4 regions of the Paenibacillus sp. FSL P4-0081 genome follow, and region 1 is predicted to be linked to each of the others. Evidence: riboswitches for the same ligand, from Rfam matches in the RefSeq annotation. Region 1 holds a riboswitch; each other region holds the start of a gene.
The links. Region 1 has a riboswitch for thiamine pyrophosphate ahead of thiC (phosphomethylpyrimidine synthase ThiC). Riboswitches for the same ligand answer to the same signal wherever they lie in the genome.
Positions count from the first base shown of each region.

Region 2: it holds a riboswitch for thiamine pyrophosphate, as region 1 does, so the genes downstream of both, P40081_RS10990 (thiamine phosphate synthase) here and thiC (phosphomethylpyrimidine synthase ThiC) in region 1, are expected to answer to the same signal.
Region 3: it holds a riboswitch for thiamine pyrophosphate, as region 1 does, so the genes downstream of both, P40081_RS15745 (ABC transporter ATP-binding protein) here and thiC (phosphomethylpyrimidine synthase ThiC) in region 1, are expected to answer to the same signal.
Region 4: it holds a riboswitch for thiamine pyrophosphate, as region 1 does, so the genes downstream of both, P40081_RS02360 (ABC transporter substrate-binding protein) here and thiC (phosphomethylpyrimidine synthase ThiC) in region 1, are expected to answer to the same signal.

Region 1 is NZ_CP009280.1:159,767-164,778, forward strand. Features, by position in the region: gene P40081_RS00795 (tetratricopeptide repeat protein) at 1-1,194, shown strand, start outside; gene trxB (thioredoxin-disulfide reductase) at 1,340-2,293, shown strand; TPP riboswitch at 2,366-2,472, shown strand; gene thiC (phosphomethylpyrimidine synthase ThiC) at 2,642-4,336, shown strand; gene P40081_RS36070 (class I SAM-dependent methyltransferase) at 4,501-5,012, shown strand, end outside.
Region 2 is NZ_CP009280.1:2,611,468-2,616,479, reverse strand. Features, by position in the region: gene thiH (2-iminoacetate synthase ThiH) at 1-424, opposite strand, end outside; gene P40081_RS11000 (thiazole synthase) at 456-1,220, opposite strand; gene thiS (sulfur carrier protein ThiS) at 1,324-1,527, opposite strand; gene P40081_RS10990 (thiamine phosphate synthase) at 1,534-2,223, opposite strand; TPP riboswitch at 2,298-2,400, opposite strand; gene P40081_RS10985 (SDR family oxidoreductase) at 2,595-3,467, opposite strand; gene P40081_RS10980 (NUDIX hydrolase) at 3,676-4,104, shown strand; gene P40081_RS10975 (amidohydrolase family protein) at 4,210-5,012, shown strand, end outside.
Region 3 is NZ_CP009280.1:3,703,615-3,708,626, forward strand. Features, by position in the region: gene P40081_RS15735 (ABC transporter substrate-binding protein) at 1-329, opposite strand, end outside; gene P40081_RS15740 (ABC transporter permease) at 326-1,102, opposite strand; gene P40081_RS15745 (ABC transporter ATP-binding protein) at 1,083-1,865, opposite strand; TPP riboswitch at 1,978-2,080, opposite strand; gene P40081_RS15750 (TetR/AcrR family transcriptional regulator) at 2,149-2,841, opposite strand; gene P40081_RS15755 (DHA2 family efflux MFS transporter permease subunit) at 3,249-4,769, shown strand.
Region 4 is NZ_CP009280.1:529,544-534,555, forward strand. Features, by position in the region: gene P40081_RS02345 (ABC transporter ATP-binding protein) at 365-1,210, opposite strand; gene P40081_RS02350 (ABC transporter permease) at 1,300-2,061, opposite strand; gene P40081_RS02355 (thiamine-binding protein) at 2,058-2,351, opposite strand; gene P40081_RS02360 (ABC transporter substrate-binding protein) at 2,405-3,490, opposite strand; TPP riboswitch at 3,622-3,732, opposite strand; gene P40081_RS02365 (hypothetical protein) at 3,805-5,012, opposite strand, start outside.

The DNA of each region.
Region 1 (5,012 bases):
CCGGACTTTCTGGCTGCGCATAATAACCTGGCCCTCGCTTATTTCTATATGGGCCGGTTTGCCAAAGCGAAGGAATGCCTGAACGAGGTGCTGAAGCAGGACCCCGGTAATCTGCATGCGCTCTGCAATATGGCGATCTTCCTGCAGTATGCAGGTGACAAGGAGCAGTTGGATTCTCTGCTGGGCATGCTTGAAGCCACTGTGCCTTTTCATCAGGAGCATGTATTCAAAATGGCCACGACGATGGGCATCCTGGGCAGACATACTGCAGCATACAGCCACTTCCGGCGTCTGCTGAAGGATGAAGAGGTCGCCGGAGACGCCGGCCTGTATCATTACTGCGCAGCAGCGGCCAGCAACAGCGGCCTCTACACTGAAGCCCTGCGCTGCTGGAGACAGGCTGCGAAGCTGGACCCTGAGTCGGCCGTGCCGGCATTCTTCCTGTCCCAGCTCCAGCAAGCCCGGGGAGAAGACAGACCTATGCCTGCTGTCAGCTATAATTACCAATTGCCTTTCCAGGAGCAGCTTAAGCAGTGGAAGGGGAATACAGGCAAGTTCACCGAAGAAGTACGGAACAATCCGCTGCTGCGCGCCTCGTTCTTCTGGGCGCTGCGCTACGGCGATTCCTCCACGAAGCTCCAGGTGACCGAAGCCCTGCGCTGGATTGAGGATGAGGAGATGTCCGAGGTACTGCGCGGAGTTCTGGAGCATCAGCCGCTCCAGGAGGACCGGCTGCAGGAGGCGGCGCTGTTCAGCCTGCAGCGGCTGATTGGAGAGAATCTGGAAGAAGCTGCAGCTCCTGAGGAAGAGCCGTTGCAAGCGGCTTCCAGCCCCAAGGGCCCGGCTGAATGGAAGGAAGACTGGCAGCGGATTATCGATCATACGGTGGCCATGATGGACCGGAGATATGATGCTGTGCAGAAGAAGGATGCAGAGTTTATCTGGAAGCAGTTCATCGGCAGCCTGTATCCGGATGTACCGTTATTCCGCAATGACGGCGGCTGGTGTGCGGCACTGGAGTATCTGACTGCCAGGCTGCACGGGCGTCCGGTCACCTTCCGCGAGGCGGCACAGCGTTACGGCGTCTCGGTCTCCATGGTAAGCCGCTATGCACGGCGGATCGACAGTGAATGCGATACCCAGGGCATGCTGCCGGGAACGGACGGCTTGTCGCCGTCCACCAACAATATTTGAACCCTTTTTTCAAATATAAGAATCTATACGTTTCTCACGATAACTTATCCTTATATTTCTCGCTGAAACGGTACCGTCTTAATAAAAGGACGATAAAGCCGTTTCCACTTGTAAATACAAACCTACTTGTAAGGAGGCCAATGTAATGTACAAAACGATTGTAATCGGAACAGGCCCGGCCGGGCTGACTGCCGCGATTTATCTGGCGCGCGCGAACCTGAGCCCGCTCGTAATTGAAGGCTTGCAGCCGGGAGGACAGCTGACAACGACGACAGAAGTGGAGAACTTTCCAGGCTTCCCTGAAGGAATTCTGGGTCCTGATCTGATGGACAACATGCGTAAGCAGGCCGAACGCTTCGGCGCTGAATTCAAGAATGGCTGGGTGGAGTCGGTTGACTTCTCACAGCGTCCGTTCAAGGTGACTGTAGACGGAATGGGTGTACTGGAAGCGGAGTCGGTCATTATTTCGACCGGCGCCTCCGCCAGATACCTGGGTATCCCGGGCGAGCAGGAGAATGTAGGACGCGGGGTCAGCACCTGTGCGACCTGTGACGGATTCTTTTTCCGTAACAAAAAAATTGTCGTGGTCGGCGGCGGCGATTCCGCGATGGAGGAAGCCAGCTTCCTGACCCGCTTTGCTTCCAGCGTAACGCTGGTGCACCGCCGTCCGGAGCTGCGTGCTTCGAAGATCATGCAGGACCGCGCACGCGACAACAGCAAGGTGTCATGGGCACTGAACCGCACGCCGCTTGAGGTAACCGTCGGCGATACCGGAGTTAAGGGCATCACCGTCCTTAACAATGAGACGGGACTTACCGAGCTGGTGGAAGCGGATGGTGTATTTGTCGCTATCGGACATACACCGAATACCGCTTTCTTAGGCGGGCAGATTAACACCGATGCCAATGGCTATATAGTGGTTAACCCGGGCACCACAGAGACGAATATTCCCGGCGTATTCGCTTGCGGCGACGTGCAGGATACGCGTTACCGTCAAGCCATATCGGCAGCCGGAACCGGCTGTATGGCCGCCATGGATGCCGAGAAGTTCCTGGAAGGCACGATGGTGCATGACTGGAGCGAATCGCTCGATAAATAACCGGAGAAGGTTCTTGTTATTTACGGGTTTACAAAAAAATCCTATACCAGTAGAATGTATTTAATTAGATAAGATACCCACTAGGGGAGCCTGAATAGGCTGAGACGGGAAAAGTGAATTTCCGGACCCTTGAACCTGATCTGGATCATACCAGCGTAGGAAAGTGGAGTCGGACCTTTTTTTGAATACAGTCTTATTGGGCTGTTCCTTTGATAAAGCCGCTCCAGGTGGAGCGGCTTTTTGACTTGCAAGAATTCAGATGCCTTGTGCTATACATGATTCTTCGGCTCAGTCTGCTGCGTGAAATCTTATCTGATTGGCTCATAGAGCGAAGAGGAGGAGATTAGAATGCCAGAAATGATGAAGAACGAAGAGGTGGACCTTTCCCGATTTCCTGCAAGCCGCAAAGTGTATGTAGAGGGCTCGCGCCCGGATATTCAGGTTCCGATGCGGGAGATCAGCCTCAGCAGAACCGAGGGCGTTGCCGGGGAAGAGGAGAACGAACCGCTGCGTGTCTATGACACAAGCGGAATTTACACCGATGCTGCGCAAGAGGCTGACATTCGGAGGGGGCTGCCGCCGCACCGTTTATGCTGGATTGCGGAGCGTGGCGATTCGGAGGAATACACCGGAAGAGCTGTGCAGCCGCAGGATAATGGAATCCGCAGGGGCGGGCCGCCCGCAGAGGCTTATCCAGGGCTGCAGCGGAGTCCCCTGCGGGCACATGCGGGCAACAATGTTACCCAGCTGCATTATGCGCGGCAAGGGATCATTACTTCGGAAATGGAGTATATCGCGATCCGCGAGAATACCCGGCCGGAATTCGTAAGGGATGAGGTGGCCGCCGGACGGGCCATTATTCCGGCAAACATCAATCATCCCGAGAGCGAGCCGATGATTATTGGCCGTAACTTCCTGGTTAAGATCAATGCGAACATCGGAAATTCTGCGGTGTCTTCTTCTATTGAAGAGGAAGTGGAGAAGATGCGGTGGGCAACCCGCTGGGGGGCCGACACCATCATGGACCTCTCCACCGGCTCCAAGATTCATACCACCCGTGAATGGATTATACGCAATTCTCCTGTGCCTGTCGGCACGGTGCCCTTATACCAGGCGCTCGAAAAGGTGAACGGCATAGCCGAGGATTTAACCTGGGAGCTCTATCGCGACACGCTGATTGAGCAGGCGGAGCAGGGGGTCGATTACTTTACCATTCATGCCGGGGTGCTACAGCGCTATATTCCGCTGACTGCCGGAAGAATGACGGGAATCGTATCACGGGGCGGCTCGATTATGGCCGCTTGGTGCCTTGCCCATCAGCAGGAGAACTTTCTGTACACACACTTCGAAGCTATATGTGAGATTATGAAGACGTATGATGTGGCCTTCTCTCTGGGGGACGGACTTCGTCCGGGTTCTATTGCAGATGCCAATGACGAAGCTCAATTCGCTGAGCTGGAGACACTGGGAGAGCTGACAGCGCTGGCCTGGAAGCACGATGTTCAGGTAATGGTTGAGGGCCCGGGGCATGTGCCGATGCACAAGATTAAGGAGAATATGGACAAGCAGCTCGAGATTTGCCGGGAAGCCCCTTTTTACACCCTGGGTCCGCTCACTACCGATATTGCACCCGGTTATGATCATATCACTTCAGCCATCGGGGCGGCGATGATCGGCTGGCTCGGGACGGCTATGCTGTGTTACGTTACACCCAAGGAGCATTTAGGTCTGCCTAACAAGAATGACGTGCGCGAGGGAGTCATTACCTACAAGATCGCTGCACATGCCGCAGACCTCGCCAAGGGGCATCCGGGTGCACAGGACAGGGATAATGCGCTGTCCAAGGCACGGTTCGAGTTTCGCTGGCGAGACCAGTTCCATCTCTCTCTGGACCCGGAAAGGGCGCTGGAGTATCATGATGAGACGCTTCCTGCGGAGGGGGCGAAGCAAGCTCATTTCTGCTCTATGTGCGGTCCTAAATTCTGCAGCATGCGGATTTCGCATGATATCCGTAATTCCTACAGATTGAGCAGGTCGCTGTAAAAAGGCAAGTCTCCTATAGCTATTTCCCTGCTGTCCCATGCTGTAAAAGGCGTGAGGGCAGCTTTTCTTATGCGCGAATAGCACAAGATTCTTCTCCCTATTATGTGAAACCATGCACAACCGTTGGCGTAAATAGCATTATCCAAGTATAGGGAGTGAATCGAATGAGGAACAAAGACTGGCTCAAGGAAAGCGAACGTTTCAATGAAGCGGCTGAATACTATGATAGGTATAGACCCAGTTATCCATTCGCCCTGATTGAGCAGATTGTACAAGAAGCCTCTCTGACTAAGGAGTCCAGAATTCTTGAGATCGGTGCCGGGAGCGGTAAAGCCTCCGAATTATTCCTGGACCGCGGGTATGAGCTGCTATGTATTGAACCGGGCCCACAACTGGCGGAATTGGGAAGACAGAAGCATAGGGATAAAAACGTGCGATTTGTAACCTCCAGGTTTGAGCACTGGTCTGGGCCGGAGACGGATTTCGACCTGATCTTCTCCGCTCAAGCCTTTCATTGGGTGCCGCAGCCGGAAGGTTACAAGAAATGTGGGCGGCTGCTGAAGCCGGGAGGGCGGCTCGCGCTCTTTTGGAATTTTTATCTGCAGGGAGACAGTGAGATGGAGCAAGAGATTGCCGAGGTCTGTGCGGAGTATGAGGTATTCTGGTTTAATAAGCG
Region 2 (5,012 bases), 2.5 Mb from region 1:
CTTTCAGATAACTGACCGGACTTTCATTCCGGGATTCTCCGGTCAGAATCAGAATGTGGCGCAGCCCTGTGGCTGCGATTGTTTCCGCTTCCCGCCGGACCTCCTCCAGTGTCAGTTTTTTGCGCGGAAAATCATAGATAGAGCTAAAGCTGCAGTAGGTACAATGGTTGACGCAGAAATCAGCCAGATACATCGGTGTAAACAGCTGCATCACATGACCGAATTGCGTACGTGTCAATCTATGCGCCTTCTGCGCCATCTCTTCGAGGTAAGGCTCCGCTGCCGGTGACAGCAAAGCCATCAGCCCGTCCTCGTCCAGCCGCTCCAGACGAAGCGCCCGCTTCACATCAAGCGCAGTATACTGCTTCCATGCCCCCTCGTAGGGAAGCTTGTCCAGCCGTGTCAGCCTATCATAAAAGCTCATGTCCTTCCCCCCTCTTCATAAACAGCATCAGTCATGCCAGAAATCCGGTCAGCGGCGAAGAAGCTGCGGCTGTCTCTTCCACCGGCCCCAGCCCGGCCAGATAGGCCTTCCGCCCCGCCGACACCGCTTCGCGGAATGCCTCCGCCATCAGCTGCGGGTCCCGGGCGGTGGCAATTGCCGTATTCAGCAGCACAGCGGCTGCGCCCATTTCCATCGCCTCAGCAGCCTCGGAGGGTCTGCCAATACCGGCATCCACGATGATGGGCAGACCCGTTTCTGATATCAGAATCCGGATCAGCTCCTTGGTCTGCAGCCCGCGGTTAGAGCCGATTGGCGCTCCCAGCGGCATGACGGCTGCAGCTCCGGCCGCCTTCAGCCGGAGTGCGGCTGACAGATCAGGACTCATGTAGGGCAGAACTACGAAACCCTCCGCAGCTAGGATTTCCGTGGCTCGGATCGTCTCGGTATTATCAGGCAGCAGATATTTCTGATCATTGATAACCTCAATCTTCACCCAGTCTCCCAGCCCCGCTGACCTTGCCAGCCGGGCAATGCGTACCGCTTCCTCTGCGGTGCGCGCACCGGAGGTATTGGGCAACAGCGTCATGTGGGAAGGAATATGGCTGATAATATTGTCCTTGCTCTCCGGATCTACCCGGCGCAGGGCAACCGTAATGACCTGTGAACCCGAGCGGGCGATCACTTCGGGAATAAGAGTATTGCGGCTGTATTTTCCGGTCCCGATGAACAGTCTGCTCGTTAAAGTAACTCCTCCAATAATCAAAGGATCCTGCATCATATCGCCTCCTGTGATAAGTCGTTGCCTTTATCTTAATTGCGTATTGGCGTATTGGCGTATTGGCATTCTTGCATCTGCCGCACGCACAGTTACCAGTTACCTAGCCTCCGCCGACAAAATGAACCAGCTCAACTCGGTCACCTTCATTCAGCAATGTATCTTCATAAACCTCTCTGCCGGCAAGCTCACCATTCAGCTCCACAATAACCAGCTTCCCGGTCCACTCAGGCCGGGCCAGAAGATCAGCCAGCGTCCGGCAGCTCTCTTCATACCATCCTCTGCGTCCGTTAACGGTCAAATTCATTCCAGTTCACCTCCTTTGCCCGGTATGGGGGTCATTCAGGACTTCAGCATATGCTGCAGCCTGAACGGATGATCTGTAAGCCTCAGCGGCGCCAGCAGGATCCGTCGCTCCGCATATCCCGGACATTACGGCTATTCCGGCAGCCCCCTTCGACAGAACGATTCCGGTATTGCCCGGTGTGATGCCTCCGATAGCAATCAGCGGTATACTGCTGGAGCGGACAGCCACTTCCAGCTGCTCCAGGCCCCGTTCCCGCTGTCCGGGCTTGCAGGCCGTGGGAAATACATGTCCATACAGACAAAAGTCCGCTCCCTGCTGTCCGGCGCGTGCCGCTTCCTCCGGGGAATGCACCGACCTGCCCAGCCGCAGGCCCGGGGCAATACCGCTCGCCTTGGCAGGCGGCAGGCTGTGCCAGGCCAATTGGACGCCGGCTGCCCCTGCTGCCAGAGCCACATCAATCCGGTCATTAATAACCAGCTTTGAGGGCGGAACCCCCGCTTGCAGCAACCGCTCTGCGGCAGCCAGAAGCTCAAGTGCGGACAGGGCTTTTTCCCGGAGATGGATATAATCCACCATGGTATGTACAGCAGCAGCCAGTCCGGCAAACTGCTCCGGATTCAGCCTCCCGTCCGAGATCAAATGGATTTCTTTCAGCACCTTCACCTTCCCTTCTATACGGCATTCCTGAAAATACAAAAAGACCGCCCCCTGTATCAGGAAGCAGTCCGGAATATAAGCAGGAATACCGGGTAATCCGTTACCCCCGCTGCATTATTCATTCTCCACTTCCCTACGCTGGTATAAACCAGATCAGGTTCAAAGGGTCCGAACAGATATGTCCGTCTCAGCCTTGCGGCACCCCTAGTGATCGTTCATATTCTATTGTTCTTGCAGTTTGTATATTAGCATATTATTCCTGTAAGAGCTATTCTTTAATAGATTCAATTATTAAGTCCAGCGGGTTTAAGCGGCAAAAAAGCCAGCCTTCCGGCTGACTTTTCATCTGTTGAACGTTTGATTCTTTAAACCAGTATAAACTTATCCGGCTTACAAAGCAGTGCCAATGGTCAGCCGTTAACGATCTCGCCGCCGTTAACATGCATGACCTGACCGCTCACATAAGAGGAATCGTCGGAGGCCAGATATACATAAGCCGGTGCCAGCTCTTCAGGCTGTCCCGGACGCTTCATCGGCTGGGTGCCGCCGAATTCACTGACCTTCTTCGCGTCAAACGTAGACGGAATCAGCGGCGTCCAGATCGGTCCCGGTGCTACCGCGTTCACGCGGATGCCTTTGTCTGCGAGATTCATCGACAGGGAGCGGGTGAAGCTGAGAATTGCTCCTTTGGTGGACGAATAGTCCAGCAGCTGCGGGCTGCCGCGGTACGCCGTGATAGACGTAGTGTTGATGATCGTGGAGCCTTTTTTGAGATGGGGCATCGCTGCCTTGGTCAGATAGAACATGGAGAATATATTCGTCCGGAACGTCCGCTCCAGCTGCTCGGCGGTAATGTCCTCAATGGTCTCCTGCGGATGCTGCTCTGCCGCATTGTTAATCAGGATGTCCAGCTTGCCGAGTCCCTCAATGGTTTTATTAATCAGATCCTGACAGAAGGCCTCAACCCCGATATCACCGGAGATCAGAATACACTTCCGCCCCTCCTGCTCCACCTGGCGCTTGGTTTCTTCCGCATCTTCATGCTCATTCAGATAGGATATCACTACATCTGCGCCTTCTTTGGCAAAATGAACGGCAACCGCACGACCGATTCCGCTGTCCCCTCCGGTAATGAGTGCGGCCTTGCCCAGCAGCTTGCCTGCTGCCTTGTAAGCTGAGGTTTCAAACTCCGGAAGCGGGTTCATCTCGCTTTCAATTCCGGGCTGCTGGTCCTGTACCTGCGGAGGCAGGGTTTTGACGGGTTGTTTGCTGGTGTCTGGCATAATCCATTCTCCTTTCGCTGTACCGTTATACTGTTTTTACTAATCATGTTAGGTTGGCTAAAAGTCTGGTGTTTATGCATCATACTTGCCTAGCAAAAATCGCTTTACGTTATTTTACTTACCACATAGGGAAGCCGGCCAAACAGAAAATCTTGAGTCCAACGCGTTCCCGCTCCATTTTAGAGCCTGCAGAAGGAGAGTTATCCTCATGTCCAAAAAATCAAAAAGCATCATCGTTGCCGTCAAAGGTGTCATCCTGTATCAGGGCAGAATCCTCATCGTCAAGCGGGCTGCCGCCGATTCTGCAGGTGCCGGAAGCTGGGAATGTGCCGGAGGCAAAATCGAATTCGGTGAAAGCCTGGAGGCTGCACTGGAAAGAGAAATTCTTGAGGAAACCGGACTGGCGGTTACGACAGAACGTATCCTTTATGCGGTGACCCTGCTCACTGACCCTGCTAGACAGGTAGTGATTATCACCTATTTATGCCGCGCAGCCCGTGGCGAAATCCAGCTCTCGGAAGAGCATACCGATTACCGCTGGTGCACCGTGAGCGAAATGAACGCCCTGCTGCCGCCGCAGATTATCGCTGACTTTCAGGAGCACGGCATTTTTGAGCTGGAAGGGTTGTTACGGTAAGTAATGAACGGTTTCTACAAGAATATTATATATATCCGGACATTTTTATATCCTATACTTTCTCTTGGAAGACAACCATCTTCACTGGAGGGTTCACTATCTGCCATGGGAAATGAAAATGAGATTATACGATTGACTAACGCGACGTTAATCGACGGAACGGGGCGCCAGCCGCTGTACAATGCAAGCATTGAAATTGTTAATGGCCGGTTCGGCATGATTGCCGGGCAAGGGAGCAGCGGGCTGGAGCATGACTCAGTAACGGAGATAGATCTTGAGGGGCTTGTGGTCCTGCCGGGATTTATTCATACCCATGCACACACCAGCTACAAATTCATACAGAACGAGCCTCTTCACGGGTACCATAAGGAATATTTAGCCGCCTGTCTCTCAGAAGGAATAACCACGATCCGTGACGAGGGGATGACTACAGCCGCAACGCTTGACGATGTGACGGCACACACACAAGCGCTGGACCGCGGATCTTTTCCCCGAATAATCACAACCGGCAAAGTCTTCACGGCTCCCGGCGGGTATGGCGGGCAGGCCCCTATCGGAGTTGGAAGTGCGGATGAAGCCAGATTGAAGGTCCGCGAGGTATTAGAACAAGGGATACATTGTATCAAAACAGCGCTTGAAGACGGTTACGATCCCAGTACAATCGGACTGCCACAGCTGAATCAGGAGCTTCTGGAGAGCATCTGCAGGAAAGCCCGGAGGATGGGGGCTTATGTGTCAGCTCATGTAACCAGTGCACGCAACCTTCAGATTCTGGTGAATGCGGGGATTAACGATGCTGCGCATATGATTTACGACCGGCTGGACGATGACCTGATCCGGCAAATGACAGCCTCCAATATCCGGATCGTCCCCACACTCACTGTATTGAAGATGTTTCAGGACAAATT
Region 3 (5,012 bases), 3.5 Mb from region 1:
CTGTCGGCAGGCATCTGTATCTCAACATCAAGCCCCTCTTCGGCAAAATACCCCTCACTCTGTGCCGCATACAAAAAGGAATGAACGGCGTTCGGATACCAGTCGAGCATGATCGTCAGCTTATGGGCTGTACCGTCTGCGGCTGCCGCCGGAGCGGATGATGCCGATGATGAGCCGGAGCCAGCCGGCACGTTATTGCCAGCCGACCCGTTATTGCCGGCGCAGCCCGGCAGCACCAAAAGAACAGACAGGAGCAATACATAAGGCAGCAACTTATAAGGTTGAGTACTACGGGTGTAGTGATAACGGTTATAGCGGATTGGAGTCATGAATAACGTCCTCTTTTCTTCAGAAATAACTTCTCGAGAGTAGCAATACAAAGAAACAAAGTGATCCCAAGGGCGGACAACAGCACAACAGCGGCAAACATCTCGGCACTTTGCAGATTGCCGGCCATTCTCCGGCTGAAATAACCAAGCCCCCGGCTGCCTCCAAGCCATTCGCCGATGGTAGCGCCAATGACGCAGTACACCACCGACAGCTTCAGTCCGGAGAAAAAGGACGGCAGGGCCAGCGGAACAGCAGCCTTGCGGAGAATCTGCCAGCGGTTCGCGCCAAGCGTCAACAACAGCTCGCGGTACTGCTCCGTATTCTTGCCCAGCCCATCGTAGATGCCGACAACCACCGGGAAGAAGGCGGTCAGGAACACTACGGCAACCTTGCTCCACAAGGTATAGCCGAACCACATGATAAACAGGGGAGAGAGGGCAACCAGCGGAATCGTCTGGCTGATAATCAGCAGCGGATACAGCGCTTTGGCCAGCGGCCTGAACAGATGCATGCCCGTTCCCAGCAGACTGCCGCAGAAGACGGACAGAGCGAAGCCTGTTAGTACCTCAAGCAGCGTTGCAGGCAGGTGAACGCCGAAGAGTAAATGCCTGTCTTCCATCAGAGCAATCCAGATGGCAGTGGGAGCCGGCAGGATGAACGGAGGAATCAGCCCCAGCCGGGACACCGTTTCCCAGACCGCAAGAATCAGCAGCACAAGCAGAATAGCCGGGCTGTACTCCCGCAGCAATCTTCTATAGAAGACGGTTGTCATACAGCTTCAGCTCCAAATCCTGCCGCAGGGCAACAAACTGCGGTTCGTAATTCTGACTATGATGTCTGGGGCGGGGAAGACCGGTGATGAACTCCTGCATACCGCCCCCGGCACTGCCGGTCATCAGATAGATGCGGTCACTAAGCAGAAGCGCTTCTTCAAGGTCATGGGTAATGAACAGCACAGTCTTGTCCAGTCCTGACCATAATTCCAGCAGCCAGCGGTGAAGCTCCCGCTTGGTTATGGCGTCCAGTGCCCCGAACGGCTCGTCCAGCAGGAGCAGATCATTCCCGGCGGCAATGGTGCGGAGTACCGCAACCCGCTGGCGCATGCCGCCCGACAGCTCATGCGGATACGCAGCCCCCGAATCACCAAGACCGAACTGCTGCAGCATGCTGCGGATCTGAATAACGGCTTCCTCTTTGGAGCCGCTCCGCTTCAGTTCCCAGGGCAGCAGGCAATTGTCCAGTACGGTTCTCCAGGGCAGCAGGAGATCCCGCTGCGGCATATAGCCGACCTGGCCGAGCCGCTCCGAGGCGCTATTAGGCGGTTGCCCGTCCAGGGAAACCTCGCCGCTGCCGGGTTCCAGCAGGCCGGCGATAATCTTGAACAGCGTGCTTTTGCCGCAGCCGCTGGCACCCACGACGGAGATGAACTCGCCGCGGCGGACCTTCATGGAGATTCCGGAGAAGACCGGAGCCCTTGAAGCTGCGCCGAAAGAATAGGACAGGTTAGCGATGTTGATCATAGGATGGGGAAGCAAGCCTCCTTAGGGAAAAGTGATTACGCTACGAAAACAAGAAAGACCCATCCATTTCCGGAGGAAATGAATGGGCCTGAAGGTACAGTCAGTTTGCAAAGACGCGGAACCGCTGATACATTCTGCTCCACTTCCCTCCGCTGGTATGATCCAGATCAGGTTCCAAGGGTCCGGAGCTTAAGCTCCGTCTCAGTCGGCCGACTCCCCTAGTGAAATAACAGGTGCTATTGAATTCGTAATTGCTACTTAATATACCATAATTTCCCCGCTTGTAAAGAGCCTGTGCTCAGCGCTTGGAGAGGCCGGTGATGAACAACGCAACAATTCCCCGCGAGATTTCCTCTTTGGAGGAGCCGTTCCGTTTCTGTTCATACAGGTAAAGATCGGGACTAAGTACAGAGATCAGCGCTGTGGCAGCGAAGCGGGGATCGATCCCGATAATCTCTCCATTCGCGGATGCGCGGTGCAGAAGTTCACCCATAATCACCCCGAGCCGCTGGAAAAAAGGATGTTCGAACTGGGTAAGCTGCTTCTTGCCGGTGAATTCGGATTTGATCATGTTCAAGAGCTCCGCATATTGCTCAATGAAACCAACGACCTGCTCAATGCTGCTCTGCAGATGCGCGAGGGCAGCCGTTTCACCAGCGCTGGCAGCAAGCTGCTGTTCCATCCCCGACAGAAACTGCTCGGTGCTGTCCAGCAGCAGGGCCGAACAGATTTCGCCCTTATCAGTGAAGCGGCGGTAGAGCGATCCCTGCCCTATACCGGCCCGTTTGGCGATGCCGTACATACTGACAGCTTCGAGGCCGCTCTCGGTGAACAGCTGGCGGGCCGCCTCGAGTATCCGCTGCATATAAGGATCGGCGGGTTCTTTTGCAGCGATGTCTCTGTTCACTGTGTTATCTTTGTTCTCTGTGTTCTCTGTATTGTCCGGAGCTGCTGATGTTACAGGTTCAACTTCCGTTTCTGTTTTTTTCATGATATCCCCTTTCATATAAAGTAAATCCTGCCCATAATACAACATTTCCCTCATTCGATCGGCCTAAATCCCAAATTGTTGTATAAAATGCATTATTTCAGCTTGTTCAAGCAGTTTAGCAGAACTATTCTTGCATTTCATACAACAATCCATCCGGAAACCCGGCTATCCATGAATCAAAGCTGCAAAATATACAACATTTATGCCTACAGTGCGTCCTAAGAAATCTCTATTCTGCCGGTAAACGAATCAAGTGTGGGGAATTGGCGTATTCCGCTTGACACATCGGACAATTGTCCGTAGACTATGAAATGCGAACGCGGACAATTGTCCGTTCACTAATTATATAGACAAACCTGCCCGCAGGTCAACGTAGTTGAAGCGGACACTTCAGGAGGAGAAGGAGTATGGATCAGACCTTGAAGCAGGATGCCGATTTCCGGTTATCCGGCATTCTAGTTCCGCTGCTGGCGATTATTGCCGGCGTATTTATGGTCGTGCTGGATAGTACGGCAATGAATGTGGCATTGTCCAGACTGGTAGTGGATTTCAATACAGACCTGCATACGCTGCAGTGGGTCGTAACCGGGTATATGCTGGCGCAGGCTTCGGTCATTCCGCTGTCAGGCTGGCTGTCTGACCGGTTCGGGGCTAAGAACGTCTTTTTGACAGCTGTTATTGTGTTTACGATCGGCTCCATTCTGTGTGCAACGCCAAGCAGTGCAGAATGGCTGGTCGTTTTCCGGGTATTGCAGGGTCTTGGAGGGGGCTGTGTGCTCCCGGTCGGGATGGCTTATGTGTACAGACTGGCTCCGAAGAGTAAAGTCGGCGTTGTTATGGGGATTATGGGAATTCCCGTGCTGTTCGCTCCGGCGATTGGTCCTGTATTGTCAGGCTGGCTGGTGGAATACCACTCCTGGCGCTGGATCTTCCTGATTAATATCCCCATCGGTATTATCTGTGTGCTGATCGGGCTGCGAAAGCTGCCGAATGCGGCGAAGAACACCGTTCCCGGCATGGATAAATTCGGAATGGTGCTCGGACCACTGGCTTTTGCTTCACTCACTTACGGTGTAAGTCAGGGTGCGCAGAGCTGGACCTCGGACAAAACGCTAATCGGGTTATCTCTGGGAGCTGTTGCACTGATTGCCTTTGTCATTGCCGAGCTGCGTTCCAGGACCCCTTTACTGGAGCTGCGGATTCTGAAATCCGTGGATTTCACCACCGGAATTATTGTGCAGTGGATCGCCCAGTTCGGCTTATATGGTGCTTTATTTCTACTGCCGCAGTTTCTGCAGCAGGCCCGCGGCTTCGGCGCATTTGATACCGGATTGACCCTGCTGCCGCAGGCCATTGCTTCCGGGCTGATGATGCCAATTGCCGGAATTCTGTTCGACCGGATCGGGGTGCGCTGGCTGGTGGTTTGCGGACTCAGTCTGGTCTCTGGCGCCTTGTTTCAGTATTCCCATGTCGATCTGACCACCCAGAGCCGTGATCTCATTCTTCCGCTAATCATGTGCGGTGCAGGGATGGGGATGATGATGATGCCGATGAATACGCATCTGCTGAACAAGGCGCCAGGCAATCTGGTCAACCGGGTAACCTCACTCACCAACTCCATGCAGCAGGTCATTAACTCACTTGCAGTGTCAACACTGGTTACGATTCTGACGGCCAGAACCTCCGCGCGTGGTCTTGAAATGCAGGAGGCGGCAGCCGCTGCCGGGCAGACGGTGGACGGAGTCTCGAAGGAAGCCCTGCAGCTGGCCAAGCAGACTGTATTGGCCCAAGGCTTTGCCGACACCTTCCACATTATGATTTTTGTAGCTTTAGGCGGCGCCGTCCTTGGACTGCTGCTGCGCAGGGGCCGCAAACCAGAAAGCGGAGGCTCCAGGGAGAAAGCGGTGCCTGAAATCATGCACGGTTAATAGGTGCATTCACATTCATAAGAAGTTAGGCGGCGATTCTCCGTTACTGGAGGGTCGCTGTTTTGCGTTGTGGATCATTTAGTTTGTCTTCCACTGATGTAGAAATGCAATTTCGGGGCAAGCTAAACTATCAAAAACCTATATAACATAAATCCGATGTTTATTATCGGAAAAAGTTATTGACGGATGTAACAGCTCAGTGTTACGATTCATTTTGCCGGCAAGTCCGGAACATAAAGAGAG
Region 4 (5,012 bases), 370 kb from region 1:
CTCAGAATATTGGGAATTCTGTTGCACCAAATGCAATCACTGGGACAATTGAGCATCTTAAGCTCACGCTGAATAGGCAATATGTTGTACGTAGTGCAACTCTGGTACCCCTTTAATAGGGTGTTTGGGAGAATTGTTGTACGAAATACAGCAATTCTCCCGCTAAGAGGCTTGGAGAAGGAGAAATGCTGCCTTTTGTACAACAATCTTGGATCAGAGGCGGGGATTAGGAGAGGAATGTTGTATTTAGTGCAGGATTTCTCCGGATTTCCGGGAAATGTGACTCCCCATCGCAGACGGCAGGTCATCGGGAAATGTGAATAGCTAGGTTAAGCATACATGGGCCAAATAGCGGCGACTCACGTCAGAGGCTCTTGGCCTGCTCCTCGCGCATCCACAGCGAGAGCTGGCGCTTGAGCTGCAGGAACTCCGGCGCATCGGTGATTTCATCGCGGCGCGGACGCGGGAACGGCACATCTACGGTATGCAGGACGGAGCCGGGACGTCCGGAGAAAACATAGATGCGGCTGGAGAGCAGCAGCGCTTCTTCGATGTTGTGGGTGATGAACAGCACGGAGCGGCGGTTCTCCTCCCACAGCTCCAGCAGCCAGCGCTGCATCTGCTCGCGCGTCAGCGCGTCGAGTGCGCTGAACGGCTCGTCCAGCAGCATCAGCTCCTGCGGAGCGAGCATGGCCCGCAGGAAGGCGGCCCGCTGCTGCATGCCGCCGGACAGCATATGCGGATAAGCGCGCTCGAATCCGCCCAGGCCGACCTTGGCCAGCCAGTGGCGCGCGGCTTCGCGCGCCTCCGCTTGCGGCGCGCCCTGCAGCTCGGCGCCGAGCAGGACATTGTCCAGTGTGCTGCGCCACGGGAACAGCGCGGGCTGCTGCGGCATATAGCTGATCTTGCCGCGCTGCCCGGTAACCGGGATGCCGTCCATGCTGACGGTTCCGGCGTCCGGCAGCGTCAGGCCGCCGATAATGTGGAACAGGGTGCTTTTGCCGCAGCCGGAAGGACCGACAATCGAGACGAATTCCTGCGGCTCTACCGTCAGCGACACCTGATCCAGCACAGGCGTCTCCCGGCGGCGGTGCGTGAACGATTTGGAGACGCTGCTGACTTCAAGTGCAGGCGGTGCGCTTCTGGGCTCGTCAAGGCTGCTGCCGGGGACGTCCTTCTTGAGCTGTACAGTATTCGTGAGTGGAGACACTTCGGTCAGCTCCTTCTATATAGAATTTTTGTACTTAAGGCTTTATCTCAAACGTGCTCAGTATAGCGTGTATTGTTACCCTGTGCGTGTTAAGCTTCCTTGCGCGGTTTCCAGCGCACGAGCCATTTCTCCAGCAAGGCAATCAGTGCAAACAGCACCAGACTCAGCAGCACAATAATGACAATGGCCACGAACATCCGGTCCGTGCGGTAAGAGGCCTTCTGCAGCAGCATATAATAGCCGATCCCTTTGTCCGCGCCAATCCACTCGGCAACCACTGCGCCCATGACGGCATAGGTCGCGGAGATTTTGAGCCCTGAGAACAGGGAGGGCAGGGAGCCGGGTAGCTCCAGCTTGGTGAAGATCTGCCAGTTGCTTGCACCGGCCATTTTCATATAGTTCAACATTACCCTGTCGCTTTGCGCCAGCCCGCCCATGGCCGCTACGGCAACCGGGAAGAAGCAGACGAGGGTGATCAGGACGATTTTGGGCAGCAGGCCGAAGCCGAACCAGATAATCAGCAGCGGTCCAAGGGCAATGGAGGGCACATTCTGGCTGAGGATCAGCAGCGGGTAGAGCGCTCGCTTAAGCCAGGGCAGCAGATGGAGCAGCAGAGCCACAATGAGGCCGATGCCGGTGCCGACCGGGAAGCCGATCAGGGTCAGCCGCAGCGTTGCGGCCGTATGCGCCCAGATCCCGGAGGCATTGCCGCGTGATTCACGCGCGATATCGGACGGGCTGGGCAGCTGCCAGGCCGGGATATGGAACACCGATACCGCAATTTGCCATGCGCCCAGAAAAAAGATGACCGCCACAAGGGGCGGCCAGATTTGTCTCCAGGTGCTTCTCACGGCCGGTATTTCTCCGTCAGCTTGTCCATGCTGATGCCGCTGGGATTATGGGCGATCTTGATCTGGGAGATCACGCTCGGGCTGCCGGAGGCAATCAGTGCCTCATGCATCTGACGTACAACTTCCAGCAGCTCCGTGAGCTCGCCTTCCATGGTGGTATCAAGCGGATTCACCTGGTGTTTAACCCCCGACTTCTGAATTACCTCAATCGCAGTGTCCACGTAAGGGATCGAATCCTCATTGTTTGGAGCCTTGGGAATTACCTGAATGCTAAGCAGTGTATTAGCCATTTATTATTCATTCCTCTCATGTGAGTTAGTGTCATTACTATTCCAACCGGTGTTTATGGGCCTTCCGGCAAAAATTCATTCGTAAATGTACTTGCGGCATCGAGCGGTTTGTCCAGCAGCTTCAGGCCGTACATCCACTCGGCATAATTCTGCCAGATTTCTAGCTTCTGCTCACCCCAGCGGGCGGCATCGTCCTTGTATTTCGGGCTGAGCCATTTCTGGCTGGCCAGCACCAGCTCGGGATCAAGATCAGGCACGGCATCAGACAGGACCGTGGCCGCTTCTTCCGGATGGTCGATCGCGTATTGGTAACCTTTCGACGTAGCTTTGAGGAAAGCCTTCACCACTTCCGGATGCTCGGCGATTTCCTTCTCACTGGTGGTCAGCACCGGTGTGTAGTAATCCAGCTGCGGCGCATAATCCTTCAGGTACAGCATATCCAGCGGCTCGCCGCGCAGCTCGGCTTCGATCCCGGTCCAGGCGTAGAAGATCCAGGCAAAGTCGATATCGCGTTTCACCGCAGTGAAGAAGTCAGCTTCGCCGATATTCACCAATTTCACTTTGGAGACGTCTCCGCCATCGGGGTCCATGATGGCTTTCATAGCTGCTTCTTCCGCTGGAGAGCCCCAGCCTCCGTAGGTTTTGCCTTCGAAGTCTTTCGGCGTCTTAATGTTGCGGTCCTTCGGAGCGGCAAAGCCGGAGGTATTATGCTGAATGATAGCGGCGATGGAGACGAGCGGCACATCCTGCAGGCGGGCCAGGGTGAGCGCCTCCTGTGCACTGATGCCAAACTGGGCTTCACCGGAAGTAACCATGGTGTCAGATCCGGCAGCACCCGGCTGCACGATCTCCACGTCAAGACCTTCCTCCGCGTAATATCCCAGCTCCTTGGCGGTATACAGGCCGGTGTGATTCGTGTTCGGCGTCCAGTCCAGCGCAATCTTAACCGGGGTCAATTCTTTAGGCGCGTCGGTGGTACTGGCGGCTGCGGTTGCTTCAGGTGCAGCGGTGCTGTTCCCGGCGGCAGGTGTGCTGCCTCCGGCATTGCTGCCCGGGTTGACGTTCCCGTTGCCGCATCCGGCCATCACGAGCACAAGCATAGAGCTGAGCAGCAGCGGTAATACTTTTTTGACTCCCATTTCTCTTCTCTCTCCTTCCAGCAATCCCTAGTCTTCCAAAATTCAGAGTAACCCATACCAAAAAGCGCCCCGGAGACCGGGACGCCAGTTACTTGCGCAAGGTGAGTTCAACTTCAGGCCCATGAAGGGGCTCGGGGTTGAATGAAGATTCCTACGCTGGCATTATCCAGATCAGGTATAAGGGTCAGTATCTTGTGGGATACAATCTCAGCCGGCCAATTCCAGCACCCCTGGTTCTATGAAGTTCACGGGTATTGCTATGTTCTTACGGTGTATTATAGACGCCGCTCTTGCGGTTGTCCAGTCTCCCCGTCCTAATCTTCAAGCTTTAGCGGCAGAATCCAGGGGCCTTTGAGCAGGAATAGAGGCTCCGACATTCTAAAACGCAGCGTATCCGCGCCGGGCTCTGCATCCAGAAGAAGAGTCTTCAAGATTCTTGGGAATGTCTCGGTATCCTGCCAGCCGTATGAATATTTGTCCCCAGAACCCGGATAGCGGATGAAGAAATGCGTCAGTGACTTTGCCGCTCCCGGGTCAAATTTCACATCCACATCTACACTGACAGCCGTTTCGCTGCTGCGTTCAATGCGGGTGAATTCTACCGGGAAACCGGCAATTTCAGCGGTAATATGAAGGGGCGCACTCTCCCCGCTGGCGGGCAGCGGCAGAACGACCTCCCGGGAGAGTGCCTTTCGTTCCGCTATTTCGATGTAAGGGATGACGACCCTGTAAGACTGTTCTTCAGCTGATGCCAATTCCCGGAACGAGAACTCCGACGGGTAGACCATGGTTGAAGGAGGTTCAACCTTTGCTTTGACTCCCTCTGCATTCTCGACATACAGGCCATTCCAGGATACCAGCGGCTCCAATGAATAAGAATGGACGGCAGAGAACGAATCTGAAAGGGCCGGAACTAATTCAACGCGGACAAGTCCGTCATCCAGACGAACCGGAAAAGCCGTAATCCGCACATCCTGGTGCACATCGCTTGCGCCTAAATGCTGCAGATCATCGGCGGTCACCGGTGCTTGAAGCACCAGTGGCCCGACTGCTGCTGCATTGATATACAGAGTAACCGGTTCAGCGGTTTCAAGCTCCAAATTTCCGGGAAGTGCAGCACTGTAGCTTGCATACCAGTCTCCGGATGCAGAAGACCGCATATTGGAAGTAAAGGTATAACGGTCCCCTCCAATGTCTGCCTGAAATTCAGTAATGACGGGAGTCTGCTGTCCACGCAGCGTAATGGTCCCGCTGTTCTCCTGCAGAAGTACGGCATTGACTGTCAGCTTTCCCTTGCCTATGGAAGCAGTGTAGGGCTTCTCCAGAACATAAAGCTGACTGCCCGGGCTGCTCTCCAGAACCGTACCGAAGCCGGGCAGGAAGCTAAGGGCTTGCTTTAGACCTGCCTGGACGTCAGGGGAGAACGCCAGCAGGCCTGCGGCCATAAGGATCGCGGCCGCCGCCGCTCCAATAGCTGCCCGCCGCCGCGGCTTGCGGACAGCAGCAGGCAGTTCAGGCGCCG